Regions from separate parts of the Actinomadura sp. GTD37 genome, predicted to be linked through region 1. Evidence: riboswitches for the same ligand, from Rfam matches in the RefSeq annotation. Region 1 holds a riboswitch; the other holds the start of a gene.
What was found. Region 1 has a riboswitch for thiamine pyrophosphate ahead of thiO (glycine oxidase ThiO). Riboswitches for the same ligand answer to the same signal wherever they lie in the genome.

Region 1 (7,799 bases):
CCCCATCCGACGTCGGTGTCGTCGGACGTCTGGTCGGGCAGGATCTCCAGGTCGTCGTCGAGGTCGACCGTCCGGTCGTCGTCGGGTCCGAGGCTCATGACCCCCATTGTGGGCGATCGTTCCCGCGGCCCGCACCGTGCCCCGGGTCAAACCCCGACAAGTTCAGGTCGCCAGCCGGCGCGCGAACTCCGCCGCCGCGGCGCCGGGATCGTCCGCCTCGGTGATGGCGCGCACCACGACGATGCGGCTCGCGCCCGCCGCCAGCACCTCGCCGAGGTTCCCGAGGCCGATGCCGCCGATCGCGAACCACGGCCGCGCCACCCGCCGGTCCGCCACGTACTCCAGCAGCTCCGGGCCGGGCGCGGGACGGCCCGGCTTGGTCGGCGTGGGCCACACCGGGCCCGCGCAGAGGTAGTCGGCGCCGGGCTCCGCGGCCGCCGCCGCGGCCTGCTCGCCGGAGTGCGTGGACCGGCCGATCAGCATGTCGCCGCCGACGATCGCGCGGGCGGCGGGCACCGGCAGGTCGTCCTGGCCGAGGTGCAGCACGTCCGCGCCCGCAGCGTGCGCCACGTCGGCCCGGTCGTTGACCGCGAGCAGCGCGCCGTGCCGCGCGCAGGCCGCCCGGAAGACCTCCAGGTACGCCAGCTCCTGCCGGGCCTCCAGGCCCTTCTGGCGGAGCTGGACGATGTCGACGCCGCCCGCGAGGACGGCGTCCAGGAACCGGGGCAGGTCTCCCTGCCGTTCCCGCGCGTCGGTGCAGAGGTAGAGGCGGGCCCGGCCGAGCCGGGCGCGGAGCGCGACGGCGCGTTCGGAGGGGAGATGCCTGGACACGGCCGGTCGTCGTCCTTTCACAGCGGATCGCGGGGCCACGCGCGGCGCGATGCGCCGCCGCGTGACCCCGCGATCGTGTCACGTGCGTTGTCTTCCGTGGTCGCCGGGCCCTCCGCCGGCGGTCGGGCGGCTAGAAGGCGAGCGCCTGGGCGCGGCGGCGGACCTCGGTCCCCCGGTTCTCGGTGAGCGCGTCCACCGGTGTCCCCGGCAGCGTGTCGTCGGCGGTGAACAGCCAGCGGATCGTCTCCACGTCGTCGAACCCGGCGTCCGACAGGAGGGTCAGCGTGCCGGGCAGCCCCTTGATGACCTGGCCGTCCTTGATGAAGGCCGCGGGCACCATCGGCTCGCCGCCGCGGCGGACCGCGAGGACGCGGTGCTCGTGGATGAGCTGCTTGATCCGGTTGGGCTTGATCCCGAGCCGCTCGGCGGTCTCGCGGAGGGTGAGCCATTCGCCGGCGAGGGCGTCGGTCCGGGGGTCGAGTGCGCTGTCAACGGTTGCGTGCATCTGCGTCACGCCACCTTGCTACCACGCCTTCGGAGGCCTCAAACCCGCTGGACAGCCGTTGACGTCCATCCGCGATCGCCCTCAGCGAACGGCCTGCCGGACCGGGACGTCCGGGTCGGCGATCGCCACCGGGTCCACCGGCGTCCCCGCGGCGATCACCCGCCTCGCCTGCACCAGGTCACGGGGCCTGTCGACGGTGAGGATCGCGTCGAGGCGGTCGCCGGTCAGCCACACCGCCGCCCATTTGCGGCCGGCCGGGTCGCCGCGGCGGACGAGCCGCTCGGACGCCGCGTGGCTGCCCGCGTACTGCACCATGCGCCCGAACTGCTCGGACCAGAAGTACGGGGCGGCGTCGTAGCCGCCGTCCTGCCCGAGGAGGGCGGCGGCGGCGGTCTCGGGCGCGCTGAGCGCGGTGTCCCAGTGCTCGACGAGGAGCCGCCGCCCGTACCGCGCCGACCACCAGGCGGCGCAGTCGCCGACCGCCACGATGTCGGGGCGGAGGGAGCCGGGCTCCTCCTCGCCCTGGTAGACGCGGAAGGAGCCGTCGGTGACCACGCCGCGCTGCACGAGCAGCCCCGAGCCGTCCAGCCAGGACACCTCGGGCCGCACGCCGACGCCGACCACGACCTCGTCGGCGTCGATCCGCCCGCCGCCGGCGAGCGCGAGGCCCCCGCCGTCGACCGCGGCGACCTTCACGCCGGTGCGCAGGGCGACGCCCGCCTCCGCGTACCAGGGGGCGGTCAGCGCGCCGATCTCGGGCCCGACCGCGTTGGCGAGCGGGGTGTCCGCCGCCTCCACGACGGTGACGTCGCAGCCCTTCTTCGCGGCGGTGGTCGCGACCTCGGCGCCGATCCAGCCCGCGCCGACGATCACGATCCGGGCGCCGCCGGTCAGCCGGGCCCGCAGGTCGCGGGAGTCGTCGATGGTCCGCAGGACGTGCTGGCGGCCGTCCCCGGGCAGCGTGACCGGGGTGGCGCCGGTCGCGATCACCAGCCCGTCGAACGGCAGGTCGCCCGCCGTGGACGCGAGCACGCCGCCGCGTCCCGGGTCGGCCGGCCGCAGCGCGGTCGCGCGCTCGCCGAGCAGCAGGTCGCAGCGGAGCGCGGCCCAGTCGGCGTCGACGGTCGTGTCGTCGGACTCGCCCGCGAGGACGGCCTTCGACAGCGGCGGCCGGTCGTAGGGCCGGTGCCGCTCCGCCGACACGAGCGTCAGCGCGCCCTCGTACCCCTTGCTCCGCAGGGCCTCCACGGCGCGCACGCCGGCCAGCCCGCCACCCACGACGACGACGCTCTCCATGAAGGGCAGCCTAATGCGCCGCGATTTTCGCGTGGACACCTGTCCAGGAGTTGGCGGGCTTTACCGAGGTCGTAAGGTGGGAAGCGGAAAAATCGGCACAGAGCGCGGGAGTCCGGTGCGACCGGGCTGAGAGGGCGGCTGACCGGGCCGCCGACCGCCAGACCTGATCCGGATCATGCCGGCGAAGGGAGCGCGCGTGGAGATCGTGATCGTGGGTGCGGGGGTCATCGGCCTCGCCACCGCCTGGCGCGCCGCCGCGGGCGGCGCCTCGGTCGTCCTGGCCGACCCGTCCCCCGCGAGCGGCGCCTCGTCGGTGGCGGCGGGCATGCTCACCCCGGTCAGCGAGCTGACCTACGGCGAGGAGCCGCTGCTGCGGCTCGGCCTCGCCTCCCGCGACCGGTACGGCGCGTTCGTCGCCGAACTGGAGGAGCTGACCGGCCTGGAGACGGGCTACCGCACCGACGGGCTGCTCCAGGTCGCGTCCGGCGCGGACGACCTGGGGTACCTCGACGACCTGCGCCGCTTCCAGGAGAGCCTCGGCGTCCCCGTGCAGGCGCTGACCGCCCGGGAGTGCCGGCGGGCGGAGCCGATGCTCGCGCCCGGCGTGCGCGGCGGGCTGCTCGCCCCCGAGGACGGCTCCATCGACCCGCGCCGGCTCACCGCGGCGCTGCTGGCGGCGGCCGAGCGGCTCGGCGTCCGGCTCGTCCGGCGGCGGGCCGCGCGGATCGTCGTCGAGGGCGGCGCGGCGGCCGGGGTCGCGCTGGACGACGGCACGGTGCTGCGCGCCGACCGGGTGCTGCTCGCCGCCGGCCCGTGGTCGGGCGACCTCGAAGGGCTGCCGCCCGGGACCGTTCCACCCGTCCGGCCGGTGAAGGGCCAGGTGATCCGGCTCCGCACCCGCGTCCCGTTCCTGCGGCGCACCACGCGCGGCCTGGTGAAGGGCTCCTCGGTCTACCTGGTGCCGCGCGCGGACGGCGAGATCGTCCTCGGCGCCACGCAGGAGGAGCTGGGCTTCGACACGCGGGTCACCGCCGGCGGGCTGTGGGAGCTGCTGCGGGACGCCCGGGAGCTGCTGCCCGGCATCACCGAGCTGGAGTTCGCGGAGGTCACCGCCGGGCTGCGCCCCGGCTCCCCGGACAACGCGCCGGTCATGGGCCCGACCGCGCTGCCCGGCCTGTTCGCCGGGACCGGGCACTTCCGCAACGGCGTGCTGCTCGCCCCGGTGAGCGCCGACATCCTGTCCGCGATGCTGCTGGACGGGCCCGTCCCCGAGATCGCCGGGCCGTTCTCCCCGGCCCGATTCCGCGCCGAGGTGCAGGCATGAACGTGATCGTCAACGGTGCGCCGCGCGAGCTGCCCGAGGGGGCGAGCGTGGCCGAGGCCGTCGCGTCCGTCACCCCCGCCGGGACCGGCGTGGCGGCCGCGCTGAACGAGGAGGTCGTCCGCCGGTCCGCGTGGGAGACCACGGCGCTGCGCGACGGCGACCGCCTGGAAGTGCTGACCGCCGTACAAGGGGGCTGACCGCCGCGTGGAACGGAGCGCAGCGGAGTGCAACGCGGCGGACGGCGCCCGCCCGGGGGGCGTGGGGGGTCGTCCCCCCACAGGGACATCGTACAAGGGGGCTGACCGCCGCGGTGAACGGAGCGCAGCGGCGGGCGCGCAGCGGAGCGGATCGTACAGGGAGGGTGATGTGGACACCGACAAGCTGGTCATCGCCGGGGAGGAACTGGGCTCGCGGCTGATCATGGGGACGGGCGGCGCGCCCAGCATGCACGTGCTGCGGGAGGCGCTGGCCGCGTCCGGGACGGAGCTGACGACGGTCGCGATGCGGCGCGTGGACCCGTCCGCGCGCGGCTCGGTGCTGGACGTCCTGAAGGAGTGCGGCATCCGGGTGCTGCCGAACACGGCGGGCTGCTTCACCGCCGGCGAGGCCGTGCTGACCGCCAAGCTCGCCCGCGAGGCGCTCGGCACGAACTGGGTCAAGCTGGAGGTGATCGCGGACGAGCACACGCTGCTGCCCGATCCGATCGAGCTGGTCGAGGCGGCCGAGCAGCTCGTCGGCGACGGCTTCACCGTCCTGCCGTACACCAGCGACGACCCCGTCCTCGCGCACCGCCTGGAGCGGATCGGGTGCGCCGCGGTCATGCCGCTCGGCTCCCCGATCGGGTCGGGTCTCGGCATCCGGAACCCGCACAACATCGAGCTGATCGTCGAGCGGGCGGGCGTCCCGGTGATCCTGGACGCCGGGCTCGGCACCGCGTCCGACGCCGCGCTCGCCATGGAGCTCGGCTGCGACGCCGTGCTGCTGGCGACCGCCGTGACGCGCGCGCGGCACCCGGCGCGGATGGCCGCGGCGATGCGGCACGCGGTGGAGGCCGGGCGGCTCGCGCGGCTGGCCGGGCGCATCCCGAAGCGCCGCTACGCGCAGGCGTCCTCGCCCTTCGAAGGGCTGGCGACCTCGTAGCTTCGCTAAAGGTTGCCCTGTAGGAATATTCGCTGGACCTGAAACCTGCGCGTCACCAGACTGGGCGGGTCCGCCCCCGGGCATGCCGCAACCCGGCACGTCCCTTCGGTGTTCATGGAAACGACCCATACCTAAGGTGCGTGACATGCAGCACGAGAACACGGGCCGCGTCGACAGGCGCGCGGTCGCCGCCGCCACCGTCACGGTAGTGCTGTGGGCGTCCGCCTTCGTGTCGATCCGCAGCGCCGGCGCCGAGTACGGGCCCGGCGCCCTCGCCCTCGGCCGCCTCCTGTCCGGGACGGTCGTGCTCGGCGCCCTCTGGCTCGTCCGGCGCGAGGGCCTGCCGCCCAGGGCCGCCTGGCCCGGCATCGTGTCCGCCGGCGTCCTGTGGTTCGGCGCCTACATGGTCGCGCTGAACTGGGGCGAGCAGCTCGTGGACGCGGGCACCGCCGCGCTCGTGGTCAACATCGGCCCCATCCTGATCGCGCTGCTCGGCGGCTGGCTGCTCAAGGAGGGCGTCTCGCCCCGGCTGGTGATCGGCATGGCCGTGTCGTTCGCGGGCGCCGCCGTCGTCGGGCTGTCGATGTCGGGCGAGGGCCGCGCGTCCGTCGGCGGGGTGCTGCTCTGCCTGGTCGCCGCCGTCACCTACGCGGCGGGCGTGGTGAGCCAGAAGCCCGCGCTGCGGCACGCCTCCGCGCTCCAGTTCACCACGTTCGCGTGCGCGATCGGCGCGCTCGCCTGCCTGCCGTTCTCCGGGCAGCTGGTCTCCCAGGTCGCCGACGCCCCGGCCGGCGCCACCCTCAACATGGTCTACCTGGGCGTCTTCCCGACCGCGATCGCGTTCACCACCTGGGGGTACGCGCTGGCCCGCACGACCGCAGGGAAGATGGGCGCCACGACCTACGCCGTGCCCGCCCTCGTCGTCGGCATGTCGTGGCTGTTCCTCGGCGAGGTCCCCGGCCTGGTCACCCTCGCCGGCGGCCTGCTCTGCCTGGCCGGCGTGGCCGTCTCCCGGAGCACCCGGACGTCCCGCAGGCGCGTCCCCGCCGCCACTCCGGAACCGGGCGCCGCGGGGGACTCCGCCTCACGGCTCATGGATGCTCATACTCGGGACTGATGAGTTCCACCGGGAACCGCCCGTAAACTCGCAGCGATGGACACGGACCCTCTCGTCGGGCAGGTGCTCGACGGGCGCTACCGCATAGAGTCCCGCATCGCCCGCGGCGGCATGGCCACGGTCTACCTGGCGCGGGACCTGCGCCTCGACCGCGTGATCGCGATCAAGGTGATGCACGCCGGACTCGCCTCCGACGAGGACTTCGTCGCCCGCTTCATCGGCGAGGCCAAGGCGGCGGCGGCGCTCTCGCATCCGAACGTCGTCGCGGTCTACGACCAGCGCACCGACGGCGAGCACGTCTTCCTCGTGATGGAGTACGTCGCGGGCCGCACGCTGCGCGACGCGCTGACCTCGCTCGGGCGGTTCGGGCCGCGCGCCGCGCTGGAGATCATGCAGCCGGTGCTGGCCGCGCTCGGCGCCGCGCACCGCGCCGGTCTCGTGCACCGCGACGTCAAGCCCGAGAACGTCCTCATCACCGAGGACGGGCAGGTCAAGGTCGCCGACTTCGGGCTCGCCCGGGCCGAGACGGCGAGCAAGATGACCAAGACCGGCGTGATCATCGGGACGGTCGGCTACCTCGCGCCCGAGCAGGTGCTGTCGGGCAGCGCCGACGTCCGCTCCGACGTGTACGCGGCCGGGGTCATGCTGTTCGAGCTGCTCACCGGGCGCCTCCCCCACCAGGGCGACACGCCGCTCGCGGTCGCCTACAAGCACGTGAACGAGGCCGTCCCGCCGCCGTCCCACCTGGTCCCCGGCATCCCCCGGCGGGTGGACGACCTGGTCACGGACGCGACGAGCCACGACCCGGCGCGCCGCCCGCAGGACGCGAACCAGTACCACGCCGAGGTCGCCGAGGTGCTCGGCGGCCTCCCCCGCGACCTCGACGGGCGCGTCGAGGAGGGGTCCCGGGGCGCGACCAGCGTGCTGGAGCCGCCCCGGGGGCACACCGCCGTCCTGGACCAGGGCACCCTGCCCCCCGGTGAACCCGAGCACTTCCGGCGGCGCGGCAACACCGAGCGCGCCATCGACGCGCTGACCGGCCGCTACGTCCTCGTCGCGATCGGCGCGGTCGCGGCGCTCCTGCTCGGCTGGGCCGTCTGGTACCAGACGTCCGGCCAGTACGAGCACGTCCCGTCGTCGATCATCGGCATGAAGGTCGCCGACGCCCGCGACAAGCTGGAGTCCGGCGGCCTGGAGGTCCGGACGGCGAAGGCGGTCTACGACGACCGCGTCCACAAGGGCGGCGTCGCCAAGTCCGACCCGCCCGCGGGCGCCCGCGTCGCCAAGGGCCGGCCGGTCACGCTGACGCCGTCCAAGGGCATCACGCCCCGCGAGGTGCCGGACGTCTCGGGCAAGAGCCTCGGCGACGCCGAGCAGACCCTGGAGGACAAGGGCTTCGCCGTCGGCCGGACGAGCACCGCTCCGTCCCAGACCGTGGCCAAGGACAGGGTCATCGGCACTGACCCGGACGCCGGGGAGCGGCAGTCCCCCGACGAGCCCGTCGCCATCGTCGTGTCCAGCGGCATGTCCATGCCCGGCCTCGTCGGCCAGAACGGCGACGCCGCCGCCAACCAGCTGCGCTCCAT
Region 2 (7,799 bases), on a different contig from region 1:
TCCGAGCTGAGGCGCCTGCGGGCGACCGCGACGCTGGACGGTGCGTGTGGCAGCAGTACGACGCTCGACGCCCTCACCTCCCCGTGGTTCCGCTTACTCGGATTCGTCCCGTCGTCATCGCCCTTCCGGTAAGACCGAAATGCCCTGATGGCCATGACCGGAAACACGGACGATTCAGTTCATCACCCGCACAACGAGTCACCGGCCGTCCGGTCACGGTGATCACCCCCGGAACGGAATCTCGTCACCAACGGCAACCATCAAAGGATCTATCCAGCCAACGGCGGACTTACTCCTCGCGCACTCGTTTCGTCCGTCACACCCTGCGGTCACCGTACTTTCTCTCACCAGTCCAGGTTGCCACCCGCTGAGACCGCTGAACGCCCAGGTCACAACGGTCTCACCGGGTCGCCCCGGAGGGAGTGTCGTCACGGTGAGTAACCATGACGGGTCATCCGGCGCTCCGCAACACGAGGCGCATCCGGGTTCCGTCGCCCGCACCCGCGCCACCTGCGGGTCCGCGGCCGTCCGCGGCCTCGGCGAGCATGTGCGGAGGGTTTATGGCCCGTTCCATTTCGCCCGCTTCGCGGCCTACGGAAGCCTTGTAAGGTTCTATGTGATATCTCTCACGTTCGACCGGATGGGCTGAAATTCTCCCGCCCTGTGCCTCCGTGAGCCGTTTGACGATGTACAGCCCGAGCCCGATGCCGCCGAAGCGCCGGCGGTCCCCGGCGTCCCCCTGGACGAACCGCTCGAAGATCCGCTCATGGTCGCCCGCCGGGATGCCGATGCCCTCGTCCTCGACCGTCACGACGATGTCGGAGCCCTCCCGCCAGGCGCGGACGCTGACCGTCCCGCCGTCCGGGGAGTACTTGAACGCGTTCTCCAGCAGCTGCCCGAGGACGATGTCGGTCGCCATCGCGTCCCCCTGGCAGGGCGGCAGGTCGGGCGCGACCTCCAGTTCCACGCGGTGCAGGGGCGACAGGGACCGGAAACCGCCGACGACACCGTCCAGAACCCGGGTCAGGTCGAACGACTCGATCGTCACGGCCAGCTCGTCGGCGCCCGCGCGCGACCCCAGAAGCAGGTGCTCGACGAGCCGGCCGAGGGACTGGGCGCGCTCGGCGATGGTGGCGACGGCGGCGCGGCGGTCGCCGTCGGCCATCTCGTCCCACCGGTTGACCAGCGTGGACGCGAAGCCCTGCACGACCGTGATCGGCGTGCGCAGCTCGTGGCTGGTCGTGGCGAGGAACAGGTCCTTGGCCTCCTCCAGCGCCTTCGCCTCGGACACGTCGCGGAAGTCGACGACCAGTTCGCCGGTCTCCTCGATCTCGGCGGCCAGCACGTTCAGCCACGTCCCCGACTCCAGCCGGAACGTGAGCATCTCGCCGAGGGCGGGCATGCCGAACGGCAGCGGGCGGCCGAGGGCGTCCTCCGGCGGGATGCCGGTGAGGGCGTGCGCGGCCGGGTTCCACTGCCGGACGACGAGGTCGTGGTCGAGCACCGCGATGCCGTCGGCGCTGGAGTCGATCACCGCGCGCTCGTACGCCCGCTGCCGGACGACCTCCGCGTACGCGACCGCGTTGCCGACCGCGACCCCGGCGTGCCCGGCGAGCAGTTCGAGCAGTTCGAGCTCGGTGTGCCCGGCCTTGCTGCCGGAGAAGAGCGCGTAGAGCGCGCCGTACGGCCGGTTCTGCAGGTACGACAGGCCGAGCGCGATCGTGTGCAGGCCGGGCAGCTCGGACCAGATCAGGTCGCCGAGGCGCTGCTCGCCGGTCGCGAGCTTGACGGTCTTGCCGGACCGCAGCAGCTCCCCGACCAGGCTCGTCCGCAGCTCCGCGGACCGTCCGCGCATGTGCTCGGGCAGCCCGGACATGCTGACCAGCCGCAGCCGCTCGCCCTCGATCCGCACGAACCCGCCCGCGTCGGCGCCGGTCAGCTCGATCAGCGCGGTGGTGATCCGGTCGAGGACGACGCCGAGGTCGAGTTCGGCGTTCAGGTCGGCGACGATGTCGTTCAGCCGCCGGACGAGCCGGGCCCGCTCGGCCATGTGGTGCTGGGCGATGTCGTCCTCCTCGACCGGGTGGTACACGCCCACCCAGCCGAGCAGCGTCCCGTTCGGGTCCTTCAGCAGGCTCGTGTCGATGCGCACGTCGATGAGGCGACCGCCCCGGTGGAACCGGCGGGTCGCGATGGAGATCCGCCCGTTGTCGCCCTCGCCGGCGGGCCGGGTGAGCAGCCGCTCCTGGACGGCGTTGTGCTCGGCCTTCAGCTCGTCCGGGACGATCGGCGGGACGCGCCCGATCATCTCCGCGGCGCTCCAGCCGAACATGCGCTCGGCCGCGGGGTTCCACACGGTGACCCGGTGCCGCTGGTCCACCGCCACGATCGCGTCGGCGGCGCTCTCGATGACGGCCCGCGCGATCGGATCGTGGACGTGCTCGTACACGTCTGTCATCGTGCCACCGGACTCCGGCGCGGCGCCGGGTAACTTGCAGCGAAAATTGCCACGGGAACCTTACCTTCAGGTAAGGCTACCGCCTGGTAAGCCTCCCGATGAGGAGCGCGGCCACGCCCGCGACCAGGAACGACAGCAGCGAGGCGCTCATCCAGCCCTGCGGGGCGAAGTGCAGCGCCTCCCGCACGTCCAGCCAGAACCCCGCCCAGTGCTCGACCGTGCCCGGATTGATCAGCTGGTAGGCGACGAACCCGACCGCCCACGCCGCGATCATCCCCCACCGCGACGGCGCCCGCCGCGAGACGTCCCACCCGTCCGGCGCGTGGCGGCGGCCCAGGAAGAAGTCGGCGGCGAGGACGCCCAGCATCGGCACGAAGACCGAGCCGATCAGCGTCAGGAAGCCCGCGTAGTCGCCGATGTCCAGGACGAGCGCGAGGACGGTGATGCCCGCGCCGAGCGCCACGCTCAGCACCCGGCGGTCGGCGCGCGGGAACAGGTTCTGGATCGACACGGCGGTGGAGTAGGTGTCGGCGAACGACTGGTCCGCCTCCCGCAGCACGAAGATCGCGAAGAAGACCACGCCCAGGGAGGCGCCGAGGAACGGGTCGAAGATCCGGGTGCTGTCGCCCGCGACCAGCGCGAGCGCCAGCAGGCCGAGGACGTAGGCGACGATCTGGGTGACCGAGTAGCCGACGGACGCCGCGCTGAACGCCGCCCGCTCCGTCCGGGAATGCCGGGTGTAGTCGGCGGCGACCGGCACCCAGGAGATCGACACCGCCAGCGCCGCGTCCGCCCCGATCCAGAAGCCGCCCCACGAGCCCTGCGCCAGGTCGGGCAGCGGCTGCCGGACGAGTTCGACGTAGAAGTAGACGAGCGCGATCGCCACCGCGACCGTCACGTACCGGCGCAGCAGCCGCACCGAGCCGAGCGGCCAGACCGTCAGCACGGTGGTGATCAGCCCGGCGGCGACGACGTAGCCCCAGCGCGGCACGCCGTCCCACAGCTCGCGGGCCGCGTCCGCGATGACGATCAGCTCGAACGTCCCCCAGCCGACGAGCTGCGCGATGTTCAGGATCGTCGGCGCGTACGACAGCCGCGCGCCGAACAGGCCGCGGAGCAGCACCATCGCGGGCTGGCCGGTGCGCGCGCCGGGGACGGCGGCGAGGCCGAGCATCAGCCCGCCGAGGATCGTCCCGACGGCCATGGCGACGATGCCCGCCATGATGGAGATGGTCGGCTTGCCGTCGGCGTCCGGCGCGAGGACGGTGTAGGCGCCGGAGAAGGCCAGGAGGCTGACACCGAGGTTGGCCCAGAACGCGCTCTGGTCCCAGAACCCGAGCACCCTGGGGGCGGGTTCGTCGAGGGTGAAGGGGACCTCGTTGTCCGGCCGCTCGTTCCGCGGGCGCTTCTCGACATCGGACGTCACGGGACACGCTCCCTACGCCGGCATTACCCGGACAGGTTCATGCGGTCGGCGACGCCCTGGAGGCCGCCCTCTCAGCCCGGCTTCTGGCCCGAGCTCCCGCGGTTATCGGTCGGTCCCGATCGTACAACCGCCCGTCTTCCCCCAGAAGGGGGCATAGCAAACGAGATCAGGCGACGTACGGCGGGCCGTCGCCGGCGCCCTCCATCGGACGCCCGGCCTCCGCCCAGCCCTTCATCCCGCCGTCGACGTTCTTGGCGAGCCAGCCCGCCTGGTTGAGCGCCACCGTCACCTGCGCGGACCGCTGCCCGGACCGGCAGATCACGAAGACCTCCTGGTCACGGGGGACCTCGCCGGCCCGATCGCCCAGCTGCCGCATGGGGATGTGGACGGCCTCGGGCGCGTGGCCCGCGTCCCATTCGTCCTGCTCCCGGACGTCCAGCAGGTAGCCGCCCTGCGGGACGTCGGCCGCGACCACGGCCGGTACGTCTTCCCCGAAATTCATCACACCCCCATGGAACCGCGCGAACCCGCCCTGCGTCGAATCACGCATGCGGTATCGGACGCTCCTTTTCGCAGCGCCCGGGCTGGCCATGCTCCTGCCTCTGGCCGCCTGCGGCGATGAACAGGCCAACGGAAACCCCGCCGAAGCGCCGTCCGGCACGACGTCCGTGCAACCCTCCGGCACCCCGGCGGACTCCCTCACCATCACCGTCAGGGCCTCCGCGGAGGCCCCCGCCAAGACCTGGAAGCTGACCTGCGGTCCTCCGGGCGGTACCCACCCGAAGGCCGCCGACGCTTGCGCGGCCCTGACCAAGGCCAAGGACCCCTTCAAGCCCGTCCCCAAGGACAAGATGTGCACCCAGATCTACGGCGGTCCTGAGATCGCCACGGTGAAGGGCACCTGGCAGGGCAAGGACATCGACACCGAGTTCACCCGCGCGGACGGCTGCCAGTTCCACCGCTGGACCGAGGTGGCCCCCGTGTTCGGCGACGTCCCGAAGGTCCGCTGAACGAGCCATCCCCGTTCCGGCTCCGTTCACCGATTCCCAGTCCATTCAGTCCATCCATTCCGAGTCCACCGATTCCGGGCCCCGGCGAGATGCCGGGGCCCGACTCGTCCGCGGCCCGCCGGACGGCAGGGGTGCATCGGGTGACGGCGCCGAGGGGCCTGGCGGCGCCGCCAGCCGATGCGGTCTAGATCCAGCCGCCGATGCTGCGGTTCTGGGAGACGGCGGTGTCGAACGCCAGCGGGCAGGCCAGCAGCAGCGTGCGCATCGGCTCGGGCTGCTGGGCGTACATCTGCAGGACGTACCGGTCGGCGCCGGTGAACATCTGGGAGAGCAGCTCGCCCATCCCGTCGAAGCCGCGCTGGATGCGGGCGATCTCCTGCTGCTGCCAGTCGGTGACCCGGCCGCTCAGCAGCTCGTAGTAGCCGATCTGCTGCTCCTGCGCGGTCAGGATCTCCCAGCCGCGCATCGCCCGCTTGCGCAGGTGCCCGATGAGGCCGCCCTGCGCGGTCAGCACCTGCATCCTGGGCGTGCCCATGAACCCGTACGGCTTGTAGAAGTGGAAGTACGGCATGCCGTCGGGGCGGTAGATCGTCAGCTTGCGCTCGGCCTTGGTCTGGCTGCCCTGGTTGATGACCCGGAACGCCTTCTTGGCGCCGCTCACACCCTCTTCCCGGACGTAGGCGGCGGGCTGCCCCTGCGGGCTCCAGATCGTGTAGTTGGCCTCGGTCGAGAAGAACTGCGCCGGCTGGTCGTAGACGAGGATCGGCGAGCCGTAGAGATCCGGGGCGGCCTGCGGCGCCTGCTGGTGCTGCGGCGGGTAACCGCCCTGCTGGTGCTGCGGGTAACCGGCCTGCTGAGGCGGGTAGCCGCCCTGCTGCGGCGGATATCCGTACCCGGGCTGGGGGGCGGCGGGCGTGTAGGGCGGAGCGGGCGCGTAGGGAGGAGCGGGCGCGACGCCGGGCTGAGGAGCGCCGTAGCCCGGGTGCGGCGGACCGTACCCGGGGCCGGGCGGTGGGGGTGGGGGGTATCCCATGACGGCTCCTGAGCGAGGCGATCACCGGGGTTGTCTCGCGACACGATACGCCGCCCGGCCGCGCCGTCCCGGCCGGGCGGCCGGATTCAGCCGCGGCGGTTCACTTGAGCAGCCGGGACATGCGGCGGTCGGCGAGGGGCTTGCCGCCGGTCTGGCAGGTCGGGCAGTACTGGAGGGCAGAATCCGCGAACGACACCTCGCGCACGGTGTCGCCGCAGACCGGGCATTTCTGGCCGGCCTTCCCGTGCACCCGCAGGCCGGTCTTCTTCTCGCCCTTGAGGTCTTGGGCCTCCAGGCCCCGCGAGCGCTCGACCGCGTCCCGGAGGGTGGTGACGATCGCCTCGTGCAGGACGGCGACGTCCTCCCCGGTGAGCGATGCGGCGATCTTGAAGGGGGACATCTTCGCCGCGTGCAGCACCTCGTCGGAGTAGGCGTTGCCGATGCCGGCGATCACCTTCTGGTCGCGCAGCAGCCCCTTGATCCGGGTGCGCTCGCCGCCGACGATCTCGGCGAGGGCCGCGGGCGTGAACGCGTCGTCCAGCGGATCGGGGCCGAGCGCGGCGACGCCCGGCACGTCCGACGGGGCGCGGACGACGTAGACCGCGAGGCCCTTCTTCGTGCCGGCCTCGGTGAGGTCGAAGCCCGATCCGTCGTCCAGGTGGACGCGCAGGGCGAGCGGGTTCTTGCCGCCGGGCCGGGGCGGCCGGGCCGGGATCTCGTCACGCCAGCGCAGCCAGCCGGCGCGGGCGAGGTGGATCACGAGGTGCAGCCCGTCGACGTCGAGGTCGAGGAACTTGCCGTGCCGGGCCGCGCCCGTCACCGTCAGCCCGCCGAGCGCGGTCACCGGCGGGTCGTACGTCTTCAGCGCGGAGATGGCGAGAACATCGACCCGGGCGACGGCATGGCCGACCACGCGCTCCCGCAGGAACCCCGCCAGCGCCTCCACCTCTGGTAGCTCAGGCATGGCTTCAGTATCGGCGAAGAGCGGCGCCGCCGGAACGTCGTCCACAGCCCTGTGGACAACTGTGGACAACCTCGGGGACCGGTGTGACCGGGATCTCGAAATGCGGGGGTACCCCCCGGGGGTTGTCAGAGACGTCCTGTTATGGCAGCATGACGTTCGGAAGATACCCCCTAGGGGTAACAGAGAAGGAGACGCCGATGAGCACCGCCACCTACACCGTCACCGGGATGACCTGCGGCCACTGCGTGAGCTCGGTCACCGAGGAGGTCGAGCAGATCGCCGGCGTCACCGCCGTCGACGTCGACCTCCAGACCGGCAAGGTCACCGTCACCAGCGACACGCCCCTCGACGACGCCCGCGTCAAGGACGCCGTCGAAGAGGCCGGATACGAACTGAAGTCATGACCGGCGCACCCCGCCTCCGGGCGGGGTGGACGCGGTGAGCACGGAGTGGAGTGGATCGGCATGAACAGCGCGACCAAGGTGGGCGTCTACGCCCTCGGCCTCGCAGTCGCCTTCGGCGGCGCCGCGGGGATCGGCAAGGCCGTCGGCCCCGTCGGCGGCACCGCGGAGATGGCGTCCCACGAAGGCGACGGCGGAGGGCACGGCGGCGGCCACGGCGGCGGCGGAAGCACGACGCCGAGCGCGGGCAGCGTCCCCGGCGGCCTCCAGGTGTCCGAGGACGGCTACACGCTGACCCCGCGCGAGACGACCCTGACCCCCGGGGAGAAGACCGACTTCCGGTTCACGATCAACGGGCCGGACGGCAGGCCCGTCACCGGGTTCAAGCCCCTGCACGGCAAGCGCCTGCACCTGATCGTCGCGCGGCGGGACCTGTCCGGCTTCCAGCACCTGCACCCGACCGAGATCGGGGGCGGGGTCTGGACCGTCCCGATCGAGCTGCCGAAG

Region 2: linked by a shared signal. The riboswitch ahead of ACA511_RS01690 (purine-cytosine permease family protein) and the one ahead of thiO (glycine oxidase ThiO) in region 1 are both predicted to bind thiamine pyrophosphate.

Annotation. Positions count from the first base shown of each region.
Region 1 is NZ_JBGNUS010000002.1:650,511-658,309, forward strand. It holds gene ACA511_RS17130 (hypothetical protein) at 1-98, opposite strand, end outside; gene thiE (thiamine phosphate synthase) at 163-831, opposite strand; gene ACA511_RS17140 (Rv2175c family DNA-binding protein) at 962-1,336, opposite strand; gene ACA511_RS17145 (NAD(P)/FAD-dependent oxidoreductase) at 1,418-2,632, opposite strand; TPP riboswitch at 2,727-2,839, shown strand; gene thiO (glycine oxidase ThiO) at 2,808-3,956, shown strand; gene thiS (sulfur carrier protein ThiS) at 3,953-4,153, shown strand; gene ACA511_RS17160 (thiazole synthase) at 4,323-5,096, shown strand; gene ACA511_RS17165 (DMT family transporter) at 5,242-6,213, shown strand; gene pknB (Stk1 family PASTA domain-containing Ser/Thr kinase) at 6,250-7,799, shown strand, end outside.
Region 2 is NZ_JBGNUS010000001.1:347,792-355,590, forward strand. It holds gene ACA511_RS01680 (ATP-binding protein) at 1-77, opposite strand, end outside; gene ACA511_RS01685 (PAS domain S-box protein) at 452-2,458, opposite strand; gene ACA511_RS01690 (purine-cytosine permease family protein) at 2,535-3,884, opposite strand; TPP riboswitch at 3,877-3,994, opposite strand; gene ACA511_RS01695 (rhodanese-like domain-containing protein) at 4,051-4,386, opposite strand; gene ACA511_RS01700 (SSI family serine proteinase inhibitor) at 4,475-4,894, shown strand; gene ACA511_RS01705 (hypothetical protein) at 5,079-5,927, opposite strand; gene ACA511_RS01710 (Fpg/Nei family DNA glycosylase) at 6,028-6,891, opposite strand; gene ACA511_RS01715 (heavy-metal-associated domain-containing protein) at 7,089-7,295, shown strand; gene ACA511_RS01720 (hypothetical protein) at 7,356-7,799, shown strand, end outside.